Regions from separate parts of the Novosphingobium soli genome, predicted to be linked through region 2. Evidence: predicted binding sites of a transcription regulator. Region 2 holds the regulator's gene; the other holds the start of a gene.
What was found. Region 2 encodes LexA, which represses DNA repair genes until DNA is damaged. Its sites were predicted from a motif close to GTTCCNCNCTTGTTCT; they were not measured.

Region 1 (3,846 bases), on a different contig from region 2:
GAGGCCGCCGTGCTGTCCTCCGGCGGCGAGGTCGTCGAGATGGACGTCGAGATCCTCGCCAAGGTCACCGGCAAGGACAATCCGCAGGCGGTCGCCGGAGTCTTCGCCGAGTTCGACACCCGCCTCGCCCAACTCGACCGCAGTGCCGCGCCCATCTGGCTGGTGGCGCAGGCGCTGCGCGATCCCGGGAACCTGGGTACCATGCTGCGGACCGGCGATGCCGTCGGCGCCGGTGGCCTGATCCTCATCGACGACTGTGCCGACCCGTTCTCGGTCGAGGCGGTGCGCGCCAGCATGGGCGCCATCTTCACCCAGAAGCTGGCGATCGCGCGCTGGGACGAGTTCCAATCGTGGCTGCGCACGGGTCCGGGGCAACTCGTGGCGGCGTCCTTGCGCGATCCCACCGACTATCGCCAGGCGGCCTATGCCGCTCCCTGCTTCCTGATGGTGGGTAACGAATCGCAGGGGCTGCCGGCCGCCTACGAGGAGGCTTGCGACCTGCGGGTCACGATCCCGATGCTGGGCCGGGCAGACAGCTTGAACGCCGCTGTCGCCGGTGCCGTGCTGGCCTACGAGGCGCTGGCACACTTGCGCCCGAACTGAACCGCGGCCCGGGGCGGCGAGGAAGACCGCCGCCGCCATGCAGGCGGTGCCTACTCGGCGGCCTCTGCCGGAACGTCGGCTTGACTGTCGAGGCGGACGGTCGCCTCGGCGAAACGCGGCGCCGCCTCCACCAGGGGCACTTCGTCCGAGATCTCGCGCTTGCCGATCTTGATGTGCTTCTCGCTGAGACGTCGGGCTCGGCTCATCACGTTGCCTTCGTACGTACGCGCGAAGTCGTTGAAGCTGTTCACGGCGCGGCCCAGATGCACGCCGACCTTGCCGAGGTCGTCCTGCGTCTTGGCGAGGCTGTCGTAAAGGTCCGCGCCGAGCTTGCCGATCTCGCGTGCCTCGCGGGCCAGCCCCTCCTGCTGCCAGACCTGCGCGATGGTGCGCGCGATGGCGACCAGGTTGGTCGGGCTCGCGAGCAGGACCTTGCGGTCGAACGCGAAGTCCCACAGCCCGGAATCGTGGTCGAGCGCGGCAGCGATGAAGTGCTCGCCCGGCACGAACATGATGACGTAGTCCGGCGCATTCTCGAACTGGCTTTGGTAGCTCTTGGCGCCGAGCGCCTGGATGTGGTTGCGCATCGAAGCGGCATGCTGCCCCAGGAAGGCGAGCCGCACGGCTTCATCCTCCGCCTCGAACGCGTCCTGGTAGGCGTTCAGCGAAACCTTGGCGTCGATCACGAGCTGCTTGTTGCCGGGGATCCGCACGATAGCGTCGGGGCGCAGGCGGCCATCCTCGGTGGTGATCGAATGCTCGGTGACGAAGTCGGTGTGCTCGGTGAGGCCGCACTGTTCGAGAACGTTCTGGAGCTGCTGCTCGCCCCACCGGCCGCGCGCCTTGGGTGCGTTGCGCAGGCTGTTGCCGAGACGCATCGCCTCGGTGCGGACCTGCTCCTGCCCCACCCGCAGCGCCTCGATCTGACCGGTGAGCTGGCCGAAGGCGTCCACCCGCTTGGCCTCCAGCGCGGCGACCTGCTCCTCGTAGCTTTTCAGTCGCGCGCCGACCGGCGCCAGGATGGAGCTGATCCGCTCTGCACTGGCCTTCTCGCTCTGCTCGAAACGTTCACCGGCACGCTTGAGGAATGCGTCTTGCGCCCCGGCCAGAACTTTCGCCCCGGCATTCTCGAACTCCTTGCGCAGCGCGTCCTGCGCTTCGATCAGCAGGCGCTTCTGCTCGTCGAAATTGGCGGACTTCTCGCGTAGCGTGGACAGCTCTTCGGAAAGCGCGCGCTGTTCGCGCAGCAGCGCATCCACGCGCGAGGCATGCTCGGAGCGGTTCGCGTCGAGCGCCTGTGTCAGCTCGAGCCGGATGCGCTCCACCGCTGCGGTCCCATCGACGCGGAGCCGCTCCGCCGCCGCTTCGTGGTCGGAGCGGGCACGCTCCAGCGCCTGCTCCAGCGCGTCGGCCCGGGCCCCCCGCTCCCGCGCCGCTTCCAGCTCGGCAAAGGCGCGCAGATATCGCGCGTCGCCTTCGCGGAGCTCGCGCTCCCGCTTCTCGGCCTCACCGCGCCAGTGCGAGACCGGGCGCGCGCCGAAAAACCAGCCCGCTGCGAGGCCGGCGACGAGTGCGAGAATCATGGCGACGACGAGTTCCATGTCCGGATACTAACCGGAACATTTCAGGAACTCCAGCCCTGTTGGACAGTTTTCCACGCCACCGGGACCAGGCTGCTCTGCGCAGCTTCTCCCGCTGCGCGATCAGGCGGCTTTGCGCAGCTTCTCGAGCTTCTTGAGCGCCATCTGGCGCTTCAGCCGCGACAGATGGTCGATGAAGAGGATCCCTTCCAGGTGATCCATCTCGTGCTGCAGGCAGATCGCCATCAGCCCTTCCATGTCCTCTTCGTGGACCGTCCCGTCAAGGTCCTGCCAGCGCGCACGGATGCGCGAGGGCCGTTCCACATCCGCGAAGATTTCGGGCACCGAGAGGCAGCCTTCCTGGTAGACGATGTGCTCGTCGGACGGATCGAGGATCTCCGGATTGATGAAGACCCGGGGTTCCTTCTTCGTGGGCTGGTGCGTGTGGTGGTGATCGCCGTGCGAGTGGCACACTTCCGGCTCCGCATCCTCGTCCTCGGGCTGGAGGTCGATCACCAGCACGCGGAGCGGAACGCCGACCTGGATTGCCGCGAGGCCGATCCCGGGGGCATCGTACATCGTCTCGAACATGTCCTCGACAAGCGTCTTGAGCGTGTCGTCGAACGTTTCGACGGGGACCGAGACCTGCTTCAGGCGCGGGTCTGGAACTTCGATGATGTCACGGATAGCCATGGGCGGCAGATAATGGCGGCGAGCGATTCTCGCAAGGATGCGCGCTCGATCACCGTGATCGGGTCAGCCCACCGGGCGGCGGGCGCGGATCGCCTGCGCCAGGGTGCCCTCGTCGAGATAGTCCAGCTCGCCCCCCACCGGCAACCCGTGCGCCAGCTGCGTCACCCGCAGCGGGAAGCTCTCGAGCCGCTCGGCAAGGTAGTGCGCGGTGGTCTGGCCCTCCAGCGTCGCGTTCATCGCGAGCAGGACTTCGTCCACGCCCCCCTCCCCGATCCGGCGCAGGAGTCTGTCGATCGCCAGGTCCTCAGGCCGCACGCCGTCCAGCGCGGACAGCCGGCCGCCAAGGACATGGTAGCGCCCGGTGAACAGCCGCGCGCGATCGAGCGCCCAGAGATCGGCCACTTCCTCCACCACGCAGATCGAGCGGGCGTCGCGGCGCGGGTCGGCGCAGATGCCGCAAGGGTCGGTGGTGTCGACGTTGCCGCATGTCCGGCACTCGACCAGGGCCTGGCGGACGGCGTCGAGCGCTTCGACCAGCTGCACCAGCGCGGTCTCGCGCCGCTTGATGAGCCACAGCACGGCGCGGCGGGCGGAGCGGGGGCCCAGCCCCGGCAGGCGCGACAGGGCTGCGGCCAGCGTCTCGATCTCTTGCGATGCCATGGAACGGGAGATAGGGCCTGCGCCTCGGCTTAGAAAGCCCGCTGCCCCCTGACCGCGAGGAGTTCCCCACATCATGCGCATCGTCTTCATGGGAACGCCGGATTTCGCCGTGCCGGCGCTGGTGGCGCTCGTCGAGGCCGGGCACGAGATCCTGGCCGCCTACACGCAGCCGCCGCGGCCCGGCGGGCGGCGGGGCAAGGAACTGACGCCGTCCCCCGTCCACAAGGAAGCCGAGCTGCGAGGCATCGCGGTGCGCCATCCGCCCTCGCTCAAGGGCCCGGAGGAGCAGGCCGCCTTCGCCGCGCTGGAG
Region 2 (3,846 bases):
CTGTTGGCGCTGGCCCCGCATCCGGACATCCTGGTCTCGGGAGACGGGCGGCACGTGGGGATCGTGACCGAAGGAGGCGACCGCGTCTTCGTGCTGCGGGACGGCGGCGAAGGCTACGCGCGGGACAACATGATGGAGCTGGCGGGGCTGGAGAGAGAACCGGCCGCTCTCGACCGCTGGCCGGGCGCACGCTGCAATCGGGACTTCTGCGTGCTTGCGATGGAGCGGGGGAAAGGGACGGTGCAAGTGCTCGTCTCGCGCGGGCGCGATGCGGTGCCCGAACGCGCACTCGCCGCCGCATGCGACCGGGCGGACATCGTCATCTCGGACCGCTGGCTGCCGCGAAGCTGCCATCCGCGCTGGCTGAAGGTCGACCGGACCATGCTCGGCCGCACCGGCGGACTGGCGATCCGGGTCGACGCCCGGCGCATTCATACGGTGGCCGCTGGGCAGGGCGAGCATGGCTGGTGGCGTCCCGCCGAGCCGACCCCCTGCCGCCGCGCCGCTTCGCTGCCTGCGCAGCGCTTCCCTGCCCCGCAGGAGAGCGGTGGAGCGGCTCGTGGCTGTCTGCGCAGTCCCGCGAAACCTGTGTGAACGCCTGCCCGAACCGGTGGCCGCGCTATAGTCGGCCCGCGTTGATCGAGAGGCAAGCTGCGGCGCGCGCGCGGGCAGGGGGCCGCCGCCGCCACAGGACAGGACCGCGATCAGCCCTCAAGCTGGTCGAAGTGGCCTTCGCAAAGGATGGGCGGACAGGACGATGCCGGCGAGGTGCGATAAGGAGACGCAACGTGAAGTGCGCCGCCAATCCCTGCCGCGTCTCCGCCTCCGCTTCCGCGAAGTCGGCGCGCGATCAGTGGTAGCGGCGGAGCAGGCCGGCCAGCTTGCCCTGGACTTCCACTTCGTCGGGACCGTAGATCTGCGGCTCGTAGGCGGCGTTGGCGGGGTCGAGGCGCACGAGACCGCCCTCCCGGCGCAGGTACTTGAGCGTTGCTTCCTCGCCGCGCACCAGGGCCACGACGATCTCTCCGTCGCGCGCGGTGTTGGTACGCTTCACCAGCGCGAAGTCGCCGTCGAGGATGCCGGCCTCGATCATCGAGTCGCCGGACACCTCGAGCGCGTAATGCTCGCCCGACCCGAGCAGGGCGGCAGGGACGGGCAGCGTCGACTGGCCTTCGAGAGCTTCGATCGGGACGCCGGCGGCGATGCGGCCGTGCAGCGGCAGTTCTATGACGTCGTTGGCGGGCGCCGGCGTCCGCTGCGGCGACCGGCCCTTGCCTGCCCCGGTTGCTGCTGCCGCTGCCGCTGCCACCGAAGCGCTGCCGGAGGCAGGGGCGGGACGCACCGCCTTGGTGCCGGTATCGTCGGGCAGGCGCAGCACTTCGAGCGCGCGGGCGCGGTTGGGCAGGCGGCGGATGAAGCCGCGCTCCTCGAGCGCGGAGATCAGGCGGTGCACCCCGGACTTCGACTTGAGGTCGAGCGCTTCCTTCATCTCTTCGAAACTGGGGGAGATGCCGCTCTCCTCCAGCCGGGTCTGGATGAACCGGAGCAGTTCGTGCTGCTTGCGCGTCAACATTGTCGCTGCCCTTTCATGAACGCCGCGCCGGGGACGCCCCGACCACCCATGTTCTCCTAGTGAACATTGGGAGAACAATCAAGCAACGATGCGCATTTTTTCAAGCGATCCCGCCGCTTGCCAGCAGATAGACGCGCACCTCGTCGCCGGTCGCGGCGGCGGGGGCGAGGGCCGGTCGGTCGATCAGCACGTTGCTGGCCGAGAGCGAGGACAGGGCGCCGCTGTCCTGCAGCGTCAGCGGCGTCACCGCGGCGCCGTCCCACTGCGCGCGCAGGAACTCCCGGCGCGGCCCATTGGCGCGGACCGGGGCCGCCAGGCGCGTCGTGACCTGGCGCGCCACCGCGTCACGCGCGCCCAGCAGCGCGCGCAGGAGCGGCATCAGGAAGTGGTAGGCGGTGACGAAGCTCGACACCGGATTGCCGGGGAGGCCGAGGATGATCTGCCGCCGCCCGGCGCGCTCGCGCGTGGCGACCAGGATCGGCTTGCCCGGCTTGATCGCCACGCGCCAGAAATCGAGGCTGGCGCCCCACGCCTCCAGCGCCGGGCGGACCAGGTCGTGGTCGCCCACCGAAGCGCCGCCGCTGGTAACGATGACGTCCGCCTCGGCCGAGGCCTCCAGCGCCGCGGTGATCGCCTCCAGCGTGTCCTCGACCGGACCGAGGCGCCGGGCGTCGACCGGGAGCGCGCGGGCGAGCGCGAGCACCATGGCGCCGTTGCTGGCCGGCACCTGGTGCGGGGCGCAAGCTTCGGGATCGGCGGCGAGCTCGTCCCCGCTGTCGATCACCACCAGGCGCGGCAGGCGGCAGACGGGCAGGTGCTTGTGCCCTGCGGCGAGGGCGAGGGCGACCTGCGCCGGGCCGAGGAGGGTGCCCTGGGCAATGACTTCGTGCGAGTCGGCGAAATCCATGCCGCAGGGCCGGATGTGCTTGTGCGCCGGATGCGGCGCTTCGCCCGAGAGGTGCAGGCGCTCCGCGTCGCGCGCCACGTCCTCCTGCAGGATCACGGCGCCGGTCCCTTGCGGCAGCACCGCGCCGGTCGAGACCCGCACTGCGGTGCCGCCCGACACCGCGCCCGCGAAGGGGTGCCCCGCCGCGCTTTCACCGACAATCCGCCACGGCCCGGCGAGGTCGCCGTGCGCCACGGCATAGCCGTCCATCGCCGACAGATCCGCCGCGGGCTGGGTGCGGCGGGCATGCAGCGGCGCGGCGAGGTAGCGCCCGAGCGCGCCCTCGACGTCGACCCGCTCGATCGGGAGCGGCGCGGCGAGGGCGAGCAGGCGCGCCTGGGCGTCCTCCAGCGGCATCGGCGGCGGCAGGCTCATGCGCGGTGATCCTCCGCCTTCCAGTGCCCGGACTTGCCCCCGCGCTTCTCGACAAGGCGGACCTCGCCGATGACCATGCCCTTGTCGAGCGCCTTGGCCATGTCGTAGATCGTCAGGAGCGCGACCGAGGCGGCGACCATCGCCTCCATCTCCACGCCGGTCCGGCCGGTGAGCGAGGCCGTGGCCGTGGCACGCACCGCATCCGCCTCGAACGCGAAGTCGAGGTTCACGGCATCGAGCATCAGCGGGTGGCACATCGGGATGAGCTCGCCGGTGCGCTTGGCGGCCATGATCCCGGCGATGCGGGCGGTGCCCAGCACGTCGCCCTTGGGTGCGTCTCCGGCGCGGATCGCGGCCAGCGCCTTCGCCGACATGGCGATGCGGCCCGAGGCGACCGCCAGGCGCTGCGTCTCGGCCTTGGCGCCGACGTCGACCATCCGTGCCGAGCCATCGGAATCGATGTGGGTGAGGGACTTGCTCATGGGTGGCTTGCGATCCCGGAAGAGGTTGTACGAACGGCACGGCCGCGCGTGCAGTTCACCGGGATGGCAGATTCGGCGCGTGTAGGACAGAGCCAGGCCGCAAGTTTTCGGGGCGCGGCCTCAGCCCCCGGTGAGCAGGGCGCGGGTGGCCGCCTCCACGTCCTCCTGGCGCATCAGGCTTTCGCCCACCAGGAAGGTGCGGGCGCCGCAGCCGGACAGCCGCTGGAGGTCCGCATGCCCGTTAATGCCGCTCTCGCTGACCAGCAGCGTGCCTTCAGGTGCCAGCGGGGCCAGGCGCTCGGTGGTGCCGATGTCGGTGACGAAGCGCTTGAGGTCGCGATTGTTGACCCCGATCAGCCGCGAGCGCAGCCGCGCGGCGCGCTCCATCTCGGCCTCGTCGTGGACTTCGACCAGGCAGTCCATGCCCCGCTCCAGGGCCGCCGCCTCGATCTCCGCCATCAGCACGTCGT

Region 1: ACFFJC_RS02000 (DNA recombination protein RmuC) is a predicted target of LexA. The motif match lies at 2,220-2,235, and genes of this name have one in related genera.

Annotation. Positions count from the first base shown of each region.
Region 1 is NZ_JBHLWK010000006.1:32,918-36,763, reverse strand. It holds gene ACFFJC_RS02005 (TrmH family RNA methyltransferase) at 1-603, shown strand, start outside; gene ACFFJC_RS02000 (DNA recombination protein RmuC) at 654-2,204, opposite strand; gene def (peptide deformylase) at 2,307-2,876, opposite strand; gene recR (recombination mediator RecR) at 2,940-3,536, opposite strand; gene fmt (methionyl-tRNA formyltransferase) at 3,610-3,846, shown strand, end outside.
Region 2 is NZ_JBHLWK010000009.1:209,530-213,375, forward strand. It holds gene ACFFJC_RS06400 (ComEC/Rec2 family competence protein) at 1-594, shown strand, start outside; gene lexA (transcriptional repressor LexA) at 851-1,573, opposite strand; gene ACFFJC_RS06410 (molybdopterin molybdotransferase MoeA) at 1,674-2,894, opposite strand; gene moaC (cyclic pyranopterin monophosphate synthase MoaC) at 2,891-3,376, opposite strand; gene trpC (indole-3-glycerol phosphate synthase TrpC) at 3,497-3,846, opposite strand, start outside.